Regions from separate parts of the Pseudomonas xanthosomatis genome, predicted to be linked through region 2. Evidence: predicted binding sites of a transcription regulator. Region 2 holds the regulator's gene; each other region holds the start of a gene.
What was found. Region 2 encodes FliA, which starts transcription of late flagellar genes. Its sites were predicted from a motif close to CTAAAGTTTNNNNNNNNNNNGCCGNTAA; they were not measured.
Positions count from the first base shown of each region.

Region 1: KSS93_RS09115 (flagellar protein MotY) is a predicted target of FliA. The motif match lies at 2,165-2,192, and genes of this name have one in related genera.
Region 3: motA (flagellar motor stator protein MotA) is a predicted target of FliA. The motif match lies at 1,778-1,805, and genes of this name have one in related genera.

Region 1 covers NZ_CP077075.1:2,034,296-2,038,985, forward strand. Annotated here, with positions in the region: gene KSS93_RS09100 (peroxiredoxin) at 1-243, shown strand, start outside; gene rnt (ribonuclease T) at 381-1,055, opposite strand; gene pyrC (dihydroorotase) at 1,052-2,098, opposite strand; gene KSS93_RS09115 (flagellar protein MotY) at 2,229-3,200, shown strand; gene KSS93_RS09120 (argininosuccinate synthase) at 3,329-4,552, shown strand; gene KSS93_RS09125 (hypothetical protein) at 4,608-4,690, opposite strand, start outside.
Region 2 covers NZ_CP077075.1:4,904,895-4,909,584, reverse strand. Annotated here, with positions in the region: gene flhA (flagellar biosynthesis protein FlhA) at 1-189, shown strand, start outside; gene flhF (flagellar biosynthesis GTPase FlhF) at 201-1,511, shown strand; gene fleN (flagellar synthesis regulator FleN) at 1,626-2,459, shown strand; gene fliA (RNA polymerase sigma factor FliA) at 2,456-3,196, shown strand; gene KSS93_RS21615 (chemotaxis response regulator CheY) at 3,300-3,674, shown strand; gene KSS93_RS21610 (protein phosphatase CheZ) at 3,693-4,481, shown strand; gene KSS93_RS21605 (chemotaxis protein CheA) at 4,494-4,690, shown strand, end outside.
Region 3 covers NZ_CP077075.1:1,042,283-1,046,972, forward strand. Annotated here, with positions in the region: gene KSS93_RS04565 (rhodanese-like domain-containing protein) at 1-159, opposite strand, end outside; gene KSS93_RS04570 (HDOD domain-containing protein) at 204-1,739, opposite strand; gene motA (flagellar motor stator protein MotA) at 1,870-2,721, shown strand; gene motB (flagellar motor protein MotB) at 2,725-3,759, shown strand; gene KSS93_RS04585 (TIR domain-containing protein) at 3,972-4,454, opposite strand; gene rsgA (small ribosomal subunit biogenesis GTPase RsgA) at 4,658-4,690, opposite strand, start outside.

The DNA.
Region 1 (4,690 bases), 2.9 Mb from region 2:
GGCGGCGTGGCTTTCCGTGGCGCGTTCCTGATCGACACCAACGGTGTTGTGCGTTCGCAGATCATCAACGACCTGCCACTGGGTCGTAACATGGACGAGCTGCTGCGCCTGGTCGACGCCCTGCAATTCCACGAAGAGCACGGCGAAGTCTGCCCTGCCAACTGGAAGAAAGGCGACAAGGGCATGAATGCTTCGCCAGAGGGCGTAGCCGCCTACCTGAGCGAGAACGCTGGCAAGCTGTAAAGCAGGTGTACAAAAAAACCGGCCCTGGTGGCCGGTTTTTTTGTGCTTCGAGTTTCAAGCTGCAAGCTACAAGAGAAGGCACGGCGTACGCGGTCTGCGCTCTCTTGCGGCCTATAGCTTGCAGCTTGCAACTGCCTTCAATCGTTGAAGTCGCGCCAGCCGCCCATTTCTTTCCAGCGATTGACGATGCCGCAGAACAGCTCGGCGGTCTTCTCGGTATCGTAACGCGCCGAATGCGCCTCACGCCCGTCGAAGTCGATGTCGGCGCTCTGGCATGCTCGCGCCAGTACGGTCTGGCCGTAGGCAAGGCCGGCCAGCGTCGCGGTGTCGAAGCTGGAGAACGGGTGGAACGGGTTGCGCTTGATGTCGTTGCGCGCCACCGCGGCGTTGAGAAAGCCCAGGTCGAAGCTGCTGTTGTGGCCAACCAGGATCGCCCGCTTGCAGCCGTTGGCCTTCAGCGCCTTGCGCACGCCACGGAAGATGTCGGTCAGCGCGCTCTCTTCGCTGACTGCCATGCGCAGCGGGTGGTCCAGCTTGATGCCGGTGAACTCCAGCGCAGCCTGTTCGATGTTGGCCCCTTCGAACGGTTCGACCCGGTAGAAGTAGGTGTGCTCGGGGAACAGGAAGCCCTTTTCGTCCATGCCGATGGTCACCGCGGCGATTTCCAGCAGGGCGTCGGTGGCGCTGTTGAAGCCGCCGGTCTCGACATCCACCACTACCGGCAGGTAGCCGCGAAAGCGCTCGGCCATGGGGTGGCGCGAGCCGCTGCTGGCCTGGCCGTCCTGTTCGTCGTCGTAGAGGTCTTCGCTCACGCGTTGTCCTCCAGCAGGCGCCAGTGCAGTTTTTCACCGGCACGCAGCGGGATCACGGTGTTGTCGCCGAACGGCAGGCTGGTAGGGGCGGTCCACTCGTCACGCACCAGGGTGATGGTGTCGGTGTTGCGTGGCAGGCCGTAGAAGTCCGGGCCGTGCTTGCTGGCAAAACCTTCGAGCTTGTCCAGCGCGTTGCGCTGCTCGAACGCCTCGGCATACAGCTCGATGGCGGCGTAGGCGGTGTAGCAGCCGGCACAGCCGCAGGCGTTTTCTTTGGCGTGCTGGGCGTGGGGTGCCGAGTCGGTGCCGAGGAAGAACTTCGGGCTGCCGCTGGTGGCCGCGTCCAGCAGCGCCACCTGGTGGGTGTTGCGCTTGAGGATCGGCAGGCAATAGAAGTGCGGGCGAATACCACCGACCAGCATGTGGTTGCGGTTGTACAGCAGATGCTGGGCAGTGATGGTGGCGCCGACGTTGGCCGGCGCCTCGGCGACGAACTGCGCGGCATCGCTGGTGGTGATGTGCTCGAACACCACTTTGAGCGTTGGGAAGCGTTCGACCAGGCGGCGCATGTGCTCGTCGATGAAGCGCTTCTCGCGGTCGAACACGTCGATCTCGCTGCGCGTCACTTCACCGTGCACCAGCAGCGGCATGCCGGTTTCGGCCAGCGCTTCGATGGCCGGGAAGATGTTGTCGATGCTGGTAACGCCGGAATCGGAGTTGGTGGTAGCGCCGGCCGGGTACAGCTTGGCGGCGTACACGAAGCCGCTGGCCTTGGCTGCGCGAACGTCCTCGGGGCTGGTGCGGTCGGTGAGGTACAGCACCATCAGCGGCTCGAAGCGGCTGCCGGCCGGGCGGGCAGCGAGGATGCGCTGGCGGTAGGCATCGGCTTCGACGGCATTGCGTACCGGCGGGACCAGGTTGGGCATGATGATGGCACGGCCGAAGGTGCGGGCCACATCAGCAACGGTATGGGGCAGGACGGCACCATCGCGCAGATGGATGTGCCAGTCGTCGGGACGCAGGAGGGTCAGGCGATCGGACATTGGGGATTCCAGGCGGGTCGAACTCAGGCGCCAATGCTACCGGAAAACCCCGGCCCGAGCACGGCTATCAAGTTTTCTGCGGGGCGTCCGATAGCCTTGGAGTAAGCCGTCAGAATTTGTGGAGCCGCCTGTGCGCCAGCGTTATCTAGCCCTGTTCACTCTCGTTGCCAGCCTTCCGGCCGGGGCAATGACATTCCAGACCCGCGTCGAGAGCGTCGCCTGGAAGGTCGAGGGGGACCAGTTCGAGTGCCGTCTGAGCCAGCCGATCGAAGGTTTCGGCAGTGGCGAATTCGTGCGCCGCGCCGGCGAGCAGCCGACCTTCCAGCTGCGTTCGGACAGCAACGTGCTGGGCGCAGGTTCCGCCACCCTGCTGGCCGCAGCGGCGCCTTGGCAGCCGGGGCGTGGTGACATCAACTTGGGCGCGGTACGCATGGCCCGTACCGGGGTGCTGTTCACCTCAAGCCAGGGCCAGGCCAGCCGCCTGATCAACGGGCTGCTGGACGGGCGCAGCACGGTGGTGCGCAACTACACCGGTGAAGGCGGGCGGCCCATGGAGGTGCGCGTGCTGCCGGTCAGCTTCGCCAAGGCCTACAGCGACTATCAAGTGTGTGCGGCCAAGCTGCTGCCGATGAACTACGACCAGATCCGTCAGACCCAGATCGGCTTCCCGGGCACGGGCCTGGAGCTGGACAGCTCGGCGCGGGCGCGCCTGGACGTGATCCTCGACTACCTGCGGGCCGACCCGTCGGTCAACCACATCGAGCTCGACGGCCACTCCGACAACAGCGGCAACCGCCTGACCAACCGCGACAACTCGCGGCGCCGGGCCCTGGCGGTGGCTGAATACCTCAAGGCCCATGGCGTGCCGGAAGAGCAGATCACCGTGCGCTTCCATGGCGAGCGCTACCCGCTGGTGAAGAACAACAGCGCGGCCAACCGCGCCCGCAACCGCCGGGTGAACATCCAGCTCGACCGCGTCACGCCCGTCGAAAAACCGGTAGAAGCACCGGTTGCGCCGCCAGCTCCGGCTGCAGCCCCAGCCAGCCCGGCTGCGGCACCAGTTGTGCCTGCCGCGCAGCCAGCCCCTGCGAAGAAGGCCTGAGCGCGACCGTTGGTCGCGCTGGCGACAGTTCCTGTCGCTTTGTCATCACAAGCTGTCGCCCCACTGTAAATTTTGCGGCAAGGCCGTTAGAATCGAAGGCTTTCCGTACAACCCCGTGGAGTGATGGCATGGCGGACGTAAAAAAGGTCGTACTGGCGTATTCCGGCGGCCTTGATACTTCGGTGATTCTCAAGTGGCTGCAGGACACCTACAACTGCGAAGTGGTGACCTTCACCGCTGACCTGGGCCAGGGCGAAGAGGTCGAGCCGGCCCGCGCCAAAGCCGAGGCGCTGGGCATTAAAGAAATCTACATCGACGACCTGCGCGAAGAGTTCGTGCGCGACTTCGTGTTCCCGATGTTCCGTGCCAACACCGTCTACGAAGGCGAGTACCTGCTGGGTACTTCCATCGCCCGCCCGCTGATCGCCAAGCGCCTGATCGAAATCGCCAACGAAACCGGCGCCGACGCCATTTCCCACGGCGCTACCGGCAAGGGTAACGACCAGGTACGCTTCGAGCTGGGTGCCTACGCGCTCAAGCCAGGCGTCAAGGTCATCGCACCATGGCGTGAGTGGGACCTGCTGTCCCGCGAGAAGCTGATGGGCTACGCCGAGAAGCACGGCATCAAGATCGAAAACAGCGGCAAGAAGAAGTCGCCGTACTCGATGGACGCCAACCTGCTGCACATCTCCTACGAGGGTGGCGTGCTGGAGGACCCGTGGGCCGAGGCCGAAGACGACATGTGGCTGCCAAGCTGGGGCGTTTCTCCGGAAGCTGCGCCAGACCAGGCGACCTACATCGAGCTGACCTACCGCAACGGTGACATCGTCGCCATCGACGGCGTCGAGAAGTCCCCGGCCACCGTGCTGGCCGAACTGAACCGGGTCGGCGGTGCCAACGGCATCGGCCGTCTGGACATCGTTGAAAACCGCTACGTCGGCATGAAGTCCCGCGGCTGCTACCAAACGCCTGGCGGCACCATCATGCTCAAGGCGCACCGTGCCATCGAGTCGATCACACTGGACCGCGAAGTCGCTCACCTGAAAGACGAGCTGATGCCCAAGTACGCCAGCCTGATCTACACCGGCTACTGGTGGAGCCCGGAGCGTCTGATGCTGCAACAGATGATCGACGCTTCGCAGGCCAACGTGAACGGTGTGGTACGCCTGAAGCTGTACAAGGGCAGCGTCAGCGTGGTTGGCCGTCAGTCGGACGACACCCTGTTCGACGCCAACATCGCGACCTTCGAAGAAGATGGCGGCGCCTACAACCAGGCCGACGCCGCTGGCTTCATCAAGCTCAACGCACTGCGCATGCGCATTGCGGCCAACAAAGGCCGTTCGATGCTGTAAGTCGAGCGTTAGCGACAAAAAACCCGGCCATGGCCGGGTTTTTTGTTTCTGTGCCTCAAGAATTCATGAAGGGCCCATGCGCGTTGTCCTGCATCGGCCCGACCGACAGCTTGATGCAGGTACGTTGGTCGAGGTCAT
Region 2 (4,690 bases):
TTGATCGAGGCAGCCCAGCGCCAGGAAATGCAGGGCTTGCCGGCCATCCTTCTGGTAGCCGGCCCGATCCGAGCCATGCTGTCGCGCTTCGGCCGCCTGGCTGTACCGAATTTGCATGTTTTGGCGTATCAGGAAATACCTGACAACAAGCAAGTCACCATCGTTGCCACCGTGGGGCCTAATGGCTGAGGTAGTGGGTTATGCAAGTTAAGCGTTTTTTCGCCGCTGATATGCGTCAGGCCATGAAGCTGGTCCGGGATGAGCTCGGCTCCGATGCCGCCATCATCGGCAACCGGCGCATCGCCGGCGGTGTCGAACTGACGGCCGCGCTGGACTACAAGCTGTCCGCCCTGGCCCCGCGCGTACCCAACGCCGAACTCGAGGACGAGCTGCGCAAGACGCAGTCGCGCATCGTCACCGCCCAGGCCGAAATCGACGGCCGCAGCGAGCTGGGCGAGGGCAATCGCCAGCTGTTCGCCGGTTTGTCGCTGACCGCCTCCGAGCCGCTGGTCGAGCCCCATGTCGAAGCCCCGGCGCCTGCCGCTGCGCCTGCACCGGCGGCGGTCGATACCCGCGTGTTCGACGCCATGCGTTCGGAGCTGTCGGGCCTGCGCGAGCTGCTTGAAGTGCAGCTCGGCTCGCTGGCCTGGAGCCAGCTGCAGGGCAACAAGCCGCAACAGGCCAACCTGTGGCGCCGCCTGCAGCGCTTGGGCCTGTCGGGCGGCCTGGCCCGCGAGCTGCTGGAACTGACCGCCGAAATCGAAGAGCCGCGCCAGGCCTGGCGCATGGTGCTGGCGCACCTGGCGCGCATGATCGAAGTGCCGTCGGTCGAACCGATCGAGGAGGGCGGGGTCATCGCCATGGTCGGCCCGGCCGGCATGGGCAAGACCACCACCCTGGCCAAGCTCGCTGCCCGTTACGTGCTCAAGTACGGTGCCAACAACCTGGCACTGGTGAGCATGGACAGCTTCCGTATCGGCGCCCAGGAGCAGCTCAAGACCTTGGGCCGTATCCTCAACGTGCCTGTCACCTACGTCGACCCGGGCGAGTCGCTGGCCCAGGCCCTGGAGCCGCTGCTGCGCAAGCGCGTGGTGCTGATCGATACCGCGGGCCTGCAGGCCAGCGACCCGGCCCTGCGCATGCAGCTGGAAACCCTGGCTGGCCGCGGCATCGCCTCGAAGAACTACCTGGTGCTGGCAACCACCAGCCAGAAGCAGGTGCTGACTGCCGCTTATCACAGCTACAAGCGCTGTGGGCTGGCAGGGTGCATCCTGACCAAACTGGACGAAACGGCCTGCCTCGGCGAAGTGCTGAGCCTGGCCATCAGCCACGAACTGCCGGTGGCCTACCTGACCGATGGCCCGCGCATTCCGGATGACCTGCAATTGCCGCGCAAGCACCAGCTGGTCAGCCGTGCGGTGAGCGTGCAGATGCAGGACGAGCCCAGCGAGGAGGCAATGGCCGACATGTTCGCTGATCTCTACCACAACCCCGGCAAACGGGCGGGTTGAGGGTGAATACTGTGCAAAGTACCTACATCATGGGGTTGCCCGGCCGGTCCATGGCCGCGAGCGTTCAGCCCCTCATGTGGCTTGGGTTCAAGCGAGACAAGGTAAACAACAGACATGGGTAGCATGCATCCCGTACAGGTGATCGCCGTCACCGGTGGCAAAGGTGGCGTCGGCAAGACCAACGTTTCAGTGAACCTGTCCCTGGCGCTGGCTGAACTCGGCCGCCGGGTCATGCTGCTCGACGCCGACCTGGGCCTGGCCAATGTCGACGTGTTGCTCGGTCTCACCCCAAAACGCACCCTGGCCGATGTCATCGAAGGCCGCTGCGAGCTGCGCGACGTGCTGTTGCAGGGCCCGGGCGGTGTACGCATCGTGCCGGCCGCCTCTGGCACCCAGAGCATGGTGCACCTGGCCCCGGCGCAGCACGCCGGGCTCATTCAGGCCTTCAGCGAGATCGGTGACAACCTCGACGTGCTGGTGATCGACACCGCTGCAGGTATCGGTGACTCGGTAGTCAGCTTTGTCCGCGCCGCGCAAGAGGTGCTGCTGGTGGTGTGCGACGAGCCCACCTCGATCACCGACGCCTACGCGCTGATCAAGCTGCTCAACCGCGACTACGGCATGAACCGTTTCCGCGTGCTGGCCAACATGGCCCAGAGCCCGCAGGAAGGGCGCAACCTGTTCGCCAAGTTGACCAAGGTCACGGACCGCTTCCTCGACGTCGCCCTACAATACGTCGGCGCGGTGCCTTACGACGAATGCGTGCGCAAGGCTGTGCAGAAGCAGCGGGCGGTCTACGAGGCCTTCCCTCGGTCCAAGTGTGCGCTGGCCTTCAAGGCCATCGCGCAGAAGGTCGACAGCTGGCCGCTGCCTGCCAACCCGCGCGGGCACCTGGAGTTCTTCGTCGAGCGTCTGGTACAACCCACCAGTGCGGGGCCGGTGCTATGAGTGCGAGCGGTTTCAAGATGTACAGCAAGGCGTCCAAGGACGCCCAGTACGAGCTGGTGGAACGTTACGCGCCGCTGGTCAAGCGCATCGCCTACCACCTGCTGGCGCGCCTGCCGGCCAACGTGCAGGTCGAAGATCTGATCCAGGCCGGCATGATCGGCCTGCTGGAAGTCGCCAACAAGTACGACGCCAGCAAGGGTGCCAGCTTCGAAACCTACGCAGGTATCCGCATCCGCGGCGCCATGCTCGACGAGGTGCGCAAGGGTGATTGGGCACCTCGTTCGGTGCACCGCAACACGCGCATGGTCAGCGACGCAATTCGCGCTGTTGAAGCAAGATCGGGCCGTGACGCTAAAGATCACGAGGTTGCTGCCGAACTCCAATTGAGTCTCGATGATTACTACGGGATTTTGAACGATACCTTGGGCAGCCGCCTGTTCAGTTTCGACGACCTTTTGCAGGACGGCGAACACGAGGGGTTGCACGAGGATGGAGCGAGCGGGCAGCTGGAGCCGTCGCGTGACCTGGAAGACGAGCGCTTCCAGGGTGCGCTGGCCGATGCGATCGCCAACCTGCCGGAGCGTGAACGCCTGGTGCTGGCGCTGTACTACGACGAAGAGCTGAACCTCAAGGAAATCGGTGAGGTCCTGGGGGTCAGCGAATCGCGGGTCAGCCAGCTGCACAGCCAGTGCGCCGCGCGTCTGCGCAGCCGCCTTGGGGAATGGCGGGCGCGTTGAACCCCGGTTCGATGCAGTCGTTTTTTGTAGTGCCGAATTGATTGAGCGCGCGCTCGGCGCCGAGCGCGTTAAAGACTGCTTGGAGGTCTAATTGAACAAAGACATGAAAATCCTCATCGTTGACGACTTTTCGACGATGCGGCGGATCATCAAGAACCTGTTGCGTGACCTGGGGTTCACCAACGTCAAGGAAGCTGATGACGGCAACACGGCACTGCCGATGCTCAACAGCGAGAACTTCGATTTCCTGGTAACCGACTGGAACATGCCCGGCATGACCGGTATCGACCTGCTGCGCGCCGTGCGTGCAGATGAGCGCCTCAAGCACCTGCCGGTGCTGATGGTCACCGCCGAAGCCAAGCGCGAGCAGATCATCGAAGCCGCCCAGGCCGGCGTCAACGGTTACGTGGTCAAGCCATTCACCGCCCAGGCGCTCAAAGAAAAGATCGAGAAGATCTTCGAACGCGTCAACGGCTGAGTCACGTCAGGGGGCGCAATGGAGTCAACCAACAACTCTCTGGGTGAGTTCGAAACTACCCTGAAGAAGCATGCCCAGGAACTGGTCGAAAGCCTCGAGCGCGGCCGGTTCGGTGATGCGGTGCAACTGATCCACCAACTGAACCAGACCCGCGACCGCGGGCTGTATCAGGAAGTCGGCAAGCTCACCCGCGAACTGCACAGTGCAATCGTCAACTTCCAGATCGACCCGGCCATGCCGCAGGCCGAGGAAGTGTCGCAGATCACCGATGCCACCGAGCGCCTCTCCTACGTGGTTCGCCTCACCGAAGGTGCGGCCAACCGCACCATGGATCTGGCGGAGGCGTGCACCCCGGTGCTCAACGACCTCGCCGCCGAGGCCCAGAGCCTGTCCGCCGACTGGCAGCGCTTCATGCGCCGCGAGGTGGCAGCGCCTGAATTCCGTGAGCTGGTCAAGCGGGTCGACAGTTTCCTGACGCAAAGCGCCGAAGGTAACCAGAAAGTCTCCAGCCACCTCAACGATATCGTCCTGGCCCAGGATTATCAGGATCTCACCGGCCAGGTGATCAAACGGGTGACCGCCTTGGTCACCGAAGTCGAAAGCAATCTGCTCAAGCTCGTGCTGATGGCCAGCCAGGTCGACCGCTTTGCCGGTATCGAACATGACCACCAGCAGCTGCGTGCTGAAAAAGATCAAGAAAAACATCCGACTCGGGGTGAAGGTCCGCAGATTCATGCCGATAAGCGTGAAGACGTCGTGTCCAGTCAGGACGATGTCGACGATCTGCTGTCCAGCCTGGGTTTTTAAGGAGCACGTTTAATGAGCTTCGGCGCCGATGAAGAAATCCTCCAGGATTTCCTGGTAGAAGCCGGCGAAATCCTCGAGCAACTGTCCGAGCAACTGGTCGAGCTGGAAAGCCGGCCTGACGATGCGGACCTGCTCAATGCGATTTTCCGCGGTTTCCACACTGTAAAAGGGGGCGCCGGCTTCCTCCAGCTCAACGAGCTGGTGGAGTG
Region 3 (4,690 bases), 2.1 Mb from region 2:
CTGGGTACGCTTGCCTTCGACGAAGCGCGCCCCGGGGATGTGCCCGCTGACATAGCGGTTGGCGCTGCTCAGGTCGACCAGGATCAGCCGGGGCGAGCCCAGGCGCGGCAACAGGTCGGCGGCTTCGATCACCAGGGGCAAGCCGGAAAAGTCAGTCATCCACGGTCTCCGGGGTGGAAAGAGGGGCGATTGTAGCGCAAGGCTCACGCATTGCGACTGGCAAACAGGGCCAGGGCGCGCTCGATGCATTGCGCGGTTTTGCCGAAGGCTTGCACGCTGACATCGGCCAGTGGCTTGCCGCCCTGGTCGGCCACCGCCAGCATCAGCACCTGGCCGCCTACTGCCAGTGAGCGCAGCAGCAGGTGCTCGCCACTGAAGAACGCCCGCAGCGGCGCCGGCAGCAAGGCTGCGAGTTGGGCGTGGTTGTCTGGCGTAACCCGCAACTGCCCGGCCTGGGCCATGAGCTTTTGCAGCAGTTTGTTCTGCTGCACTGGCAGGGCCATGGCGCCTGCTTCGGCGGGCAGGCCGACGGTTTGTTGCACGCGCAGGTAATCGCTGGCCTTGTCCAGGCTCAGCAGCATGACCCGTTGCATGCCGCACGCCTGCAGGGCTTCACGGGCCTGCGCCGACAAGTGCACGGCGTTGCTGAACGGACTGGGCTGGGCCAGCAGCTCCTGGCACGCCGAGCGCCAGTGGGCGAGGTCTTCGCTGCTGGGCGGCGGCGGGGTAAGCATGTCCGGGTGCGGGCGGCGCTGGTCCCAGGGCCAGATCAACGCCTCGGCCGGGTGGAACAGGGCATGGCGGGCATGGTGGCGGGCGCTGGCGGCAGCCTGCTGGTGGACCTGCTGCTGCACATCGTCCAGCGAGGTTTGCAGGTACAGCGCGGTCAGCAATTGCCAGCGCAGCAGGTGCGGGTTGTCCCAGCCCACCTGGGCGGCCAGGGCCAGGCCGTTGGCCAGCAGCACGGTATTAGGTGGCTGGTTGAACCAGCGGCGCAGCGCCGGCTCTTCGTCCAGGCGGTGCTGTTGCTCCAGCGGGTCGGGCTCGCGGGCGATGTTCAGCACCTGGGCCAGTTGCTCGCGCTCCTCGGTCAGCAGGCGGTAGCCCTGGGTGACCCAGCCCGGCAGGCGCCAGTGCTCGGCCACGGCCTGGCACAGCTGCATGATGCGCACGCCGAACAGCTGCTGCTCGACAACGCCTGCGTCCTCGCCCTTGTGGATAACCCGCAGTTCCCAGGCATCCAGCAGCTTGGGGTAGGCCACGGCCATGGCCCACATGGGCGAGAGGAACAGCAGGCTGCCCCAGTGGATCTCCTGCCACAGGCGCGCCAGGCGGCTGGCGAACAGGCCGTTGGCCTGCTGCGTGGCGTGCTGGCTGATCAGCAGGAACTGGCGCAGCACCGGCGGCAGGTTGTCGCTGTGCAGTGAGGGCAGGCGCGCCAGCAGTTGTGAAATGCGTTCAAGGCCCAGGCGGTTGAGGGCGATTTCCAGGCTTTCGGCGGGCTCGGCCTGGCTGGCGTTGGCCGAATGGTTGGCCTCGCGCATGACGCACAGCACCAGCGCAGGGCTGTCCTGCATCAGTTCGGCGATGTCACGCAGCGAGCGGCGGCTGTCGTTGATGGCCTGCACGACGCGGTCGTGGCTCTCTTTGGGCACGGGTATGCGTACGCCGTCGAGCAGTTTGACCCAGGCGTCAAGACTTGACGGGGGCTGACTTGGCACCTTGGTTTCAATTGGCATATTGACATCAGTCCAAACTGGCTTTTCGCTTTGAGTGGCTATAGTCTGGCGCAGTTCTGCCGATAAGTAGAAGAAGAGTTTTAAGGCTCCCGTCCCCGACCCTGACCACGACAGCAAGTGCTCTGAACCTATGGCTAAAATTATCGGCATCATCGTCGTATTCGCGAGCGTGCTCGGCGGCTACGTACTTTCCCACGGCAAGATCGCGGCACTGATTCAGCCGTTCGAAGTGCTGATCATCGGTGGCGCGGCCTTCGGTGCGTTTCTTCAGGCGAACCCTGGTTACATGACCCTGCATGTGGTCAAGAAGTCGCTGAAGATGTTCGGCAGCCGTTTCACCCACACCTTCTATCTGGAGGTGCTGGGCCTGGTGTACGAGATCCTCAACAAGAGCCGCCGCGAAGGCATGATGGCCATCGAGGGCGACATCGAGGACGCCGCTGCCAGCCCGATCTTCGCCAAGTACCCTGCGGTACTGGGCGATGAGCGCATGACCGCATACATCTGCGACTACTTGCGCATCATGTCCACCGGCAACATGGCTCCCCACGAGCTCGAAGGCCTGTTCGACATGGAACTGCTGAGCATGAAGGAAGAGCTCGAGCATCCCTCCCACGCGGTCAACGGCATTGCCGACGGCATGCCCGGCTTCGGTATCGTCGCGGCGGTACTGGGTATCGTGGTGACCATGGCTTCGCTGGGCGAAGGCGACCAGGCCTCCATCGGCCTGCACGTCGGCGCGGCGCTGGTCGGTACCTTCTTCGGTATTCTGGCGGCCTACGGCTTCTTCGGCCCGCTGGCCAAGTGCCTGGAGCACGACGCCAAGGAAGAGATCAACCTGTACGAATCGATCAAGGCCTCGCTGGTGGCTTCGGCCTCGGGCATGCCGCCTTCGCTGGCCGTGGAATTCGGGCGCAAGGTGCTGTATCCGAAGCACCGTCCGAGCTTCGCCGAGCTGGAACAAGCGGTTCGCGGTCGCTGAGTCATGGAGAACAATCAGCCGATAATCATCAAGCGCGTCAAGCGCTTCGGTGGCGGGCACCATGGCGGTGCCTGGAAAATCGCCTTTGCCGACTTCGCCACGGCGATGATGGCGTTCTTCCTCGTGTTGTGGCTGCTGTCCACCGCCACGCCCGAGCAGAAGATCGCCATCGCCGGCTACTTCAAGGACCCGATCGGCTTCTCCGAGAGCGGCACGCCCTACATCATCGACCTGGGTGGCTCGCCGCAGCTGGCACCGGAAAAGACCATCAACCCTGAGACCAAGTCCGAACCGACCCCTGACACCAGCATCCAGCTGGACAAGGACAAGGTCGAGACCATGGCCGAGCAGGTTGAGCGCGAGCGCCTCGAGTTGCTGCTGCAGGAGCTGCAGAACAAGGTCGAGGAAAACCCCGAACTGCAGAAGTTCAAGGACCAGATCCTGTTCGAGATCACCCAGGACGGCCTGCGCATCCAGATCATGGACGCCGAAAACCGGCCGATGTTCGACCTGGGCAGCGCGCGCCTGCAGCCGTACTTTGAAGACATTCTGCTGGCCATGGCCGACACCATCAAGGCGGTGCCGAACAAGATCAGCGTCAGCGGCCACACCGATGCCAAGCCTTATTCGGGCACTGGCGACTTCGGCAACTGGGAGCTTTCGGCCAACCGTGCCAACGCCGCGCGCCGCGCGCTGGTTGCCGGTGGCTACCCGGACAGCCAGGTGGCGCGGGTGGTGGGCTACGCCTCGTCGTCGCTGTTCGACCGCAAGAACCCGCTCAACCCGGTCAACCGCCGTATCGACATCATCGTGCTGACCAAGAAGGCCCAGCGTGATATCGAGGGCGAGCAGGGCGCGCCTGACGCCCAGCCCGGGGCTGCACCGCCCGCCGGCGGTACGCCGGGCGCTGCTGCTCCGGGTGTGCCACCGGCAGGCGCCGCGGCGCCTCAGGACCCGATGCAACCGCGAGAGCTGCGCCAGAAGCTGAACATCTTCGAGGATGGCGTGTTGAAGATGGACGAGCAGAAGAACCAGTGACCGAACAAGGGCCGTGCAAGCGTCAGACCGGTCGGTTAGCAATTGGGGCTGCTTTGCAGCCCTTCGCGGGCAAGCCCGCTCCCACAGGTACTGCGCCAGCTTGAGGCTTGGCGCGTTCCTGTGGGAGCGGGCTTGCCCGCGAAGGGCCGCATTGCGGCCCCAATTTCGTTAAAGGACTGGCATTGCGCGCAAGCGGCCCTTTTTCTTTGTGCTCAGAACCCTCGGCGGATCTTGGCCTTCAGGTCGGTATGGAAGAAGTCGGCGTTGTCCCGGTCATGGGCGTGGTGCCCCTCACGGGCCGGCGCCATGGCCCGGTGGAAGGTGCACTCTTCGTGGTAGGCACGCACGAACAGGTCGATGTGTTCGCGCTCATGCAGCAGCGGCCAACGTTCCAGATAGCCCGGCAACGGCGCCGGCCCGCTGCGGTAGAGGCTGATACGCCGGTTGCTGGTGGCGGCGGCGCCCAGTTGCCAGGCCACCCACCAGTTCTCGGCGGCCTGCTGCGACAGCACGCAGATCAGGTGGGTGCTGTCGGCCAGATACTGGCGCAGGCTCACGCAGATGTCGTCGAAGGTCTGGCAGGTGGCATCGTCGTAGCGCGTCAGCTGGGTGGGGATGCCTTCGAGCAGCAGGCGCTCGTTGAGGATGAACGCGTCAAGGCGCTGGTCGTGCTGGTAGCTGATAAAAACAGGCATCAGGCGCGCCCTCCCGTTGCGTGGGGGAGGTGATGCGGGGCGGGTTTCGTCATTGTGTGTCCTTCCATGCCGCAGGCTGATGGGCCGCCAATGCATGCGGCCCGTAGCCTGGACAATCCATGAAGGACAGGTCCTTCAACAACACCTGACGCAAAAATCAGAAGGGTCCTACAGGCGAATGTAATTTGCCCTACGCAGCGACCTCAGTAAGTGTCTTCCGGCAGGCTGGCGATGAT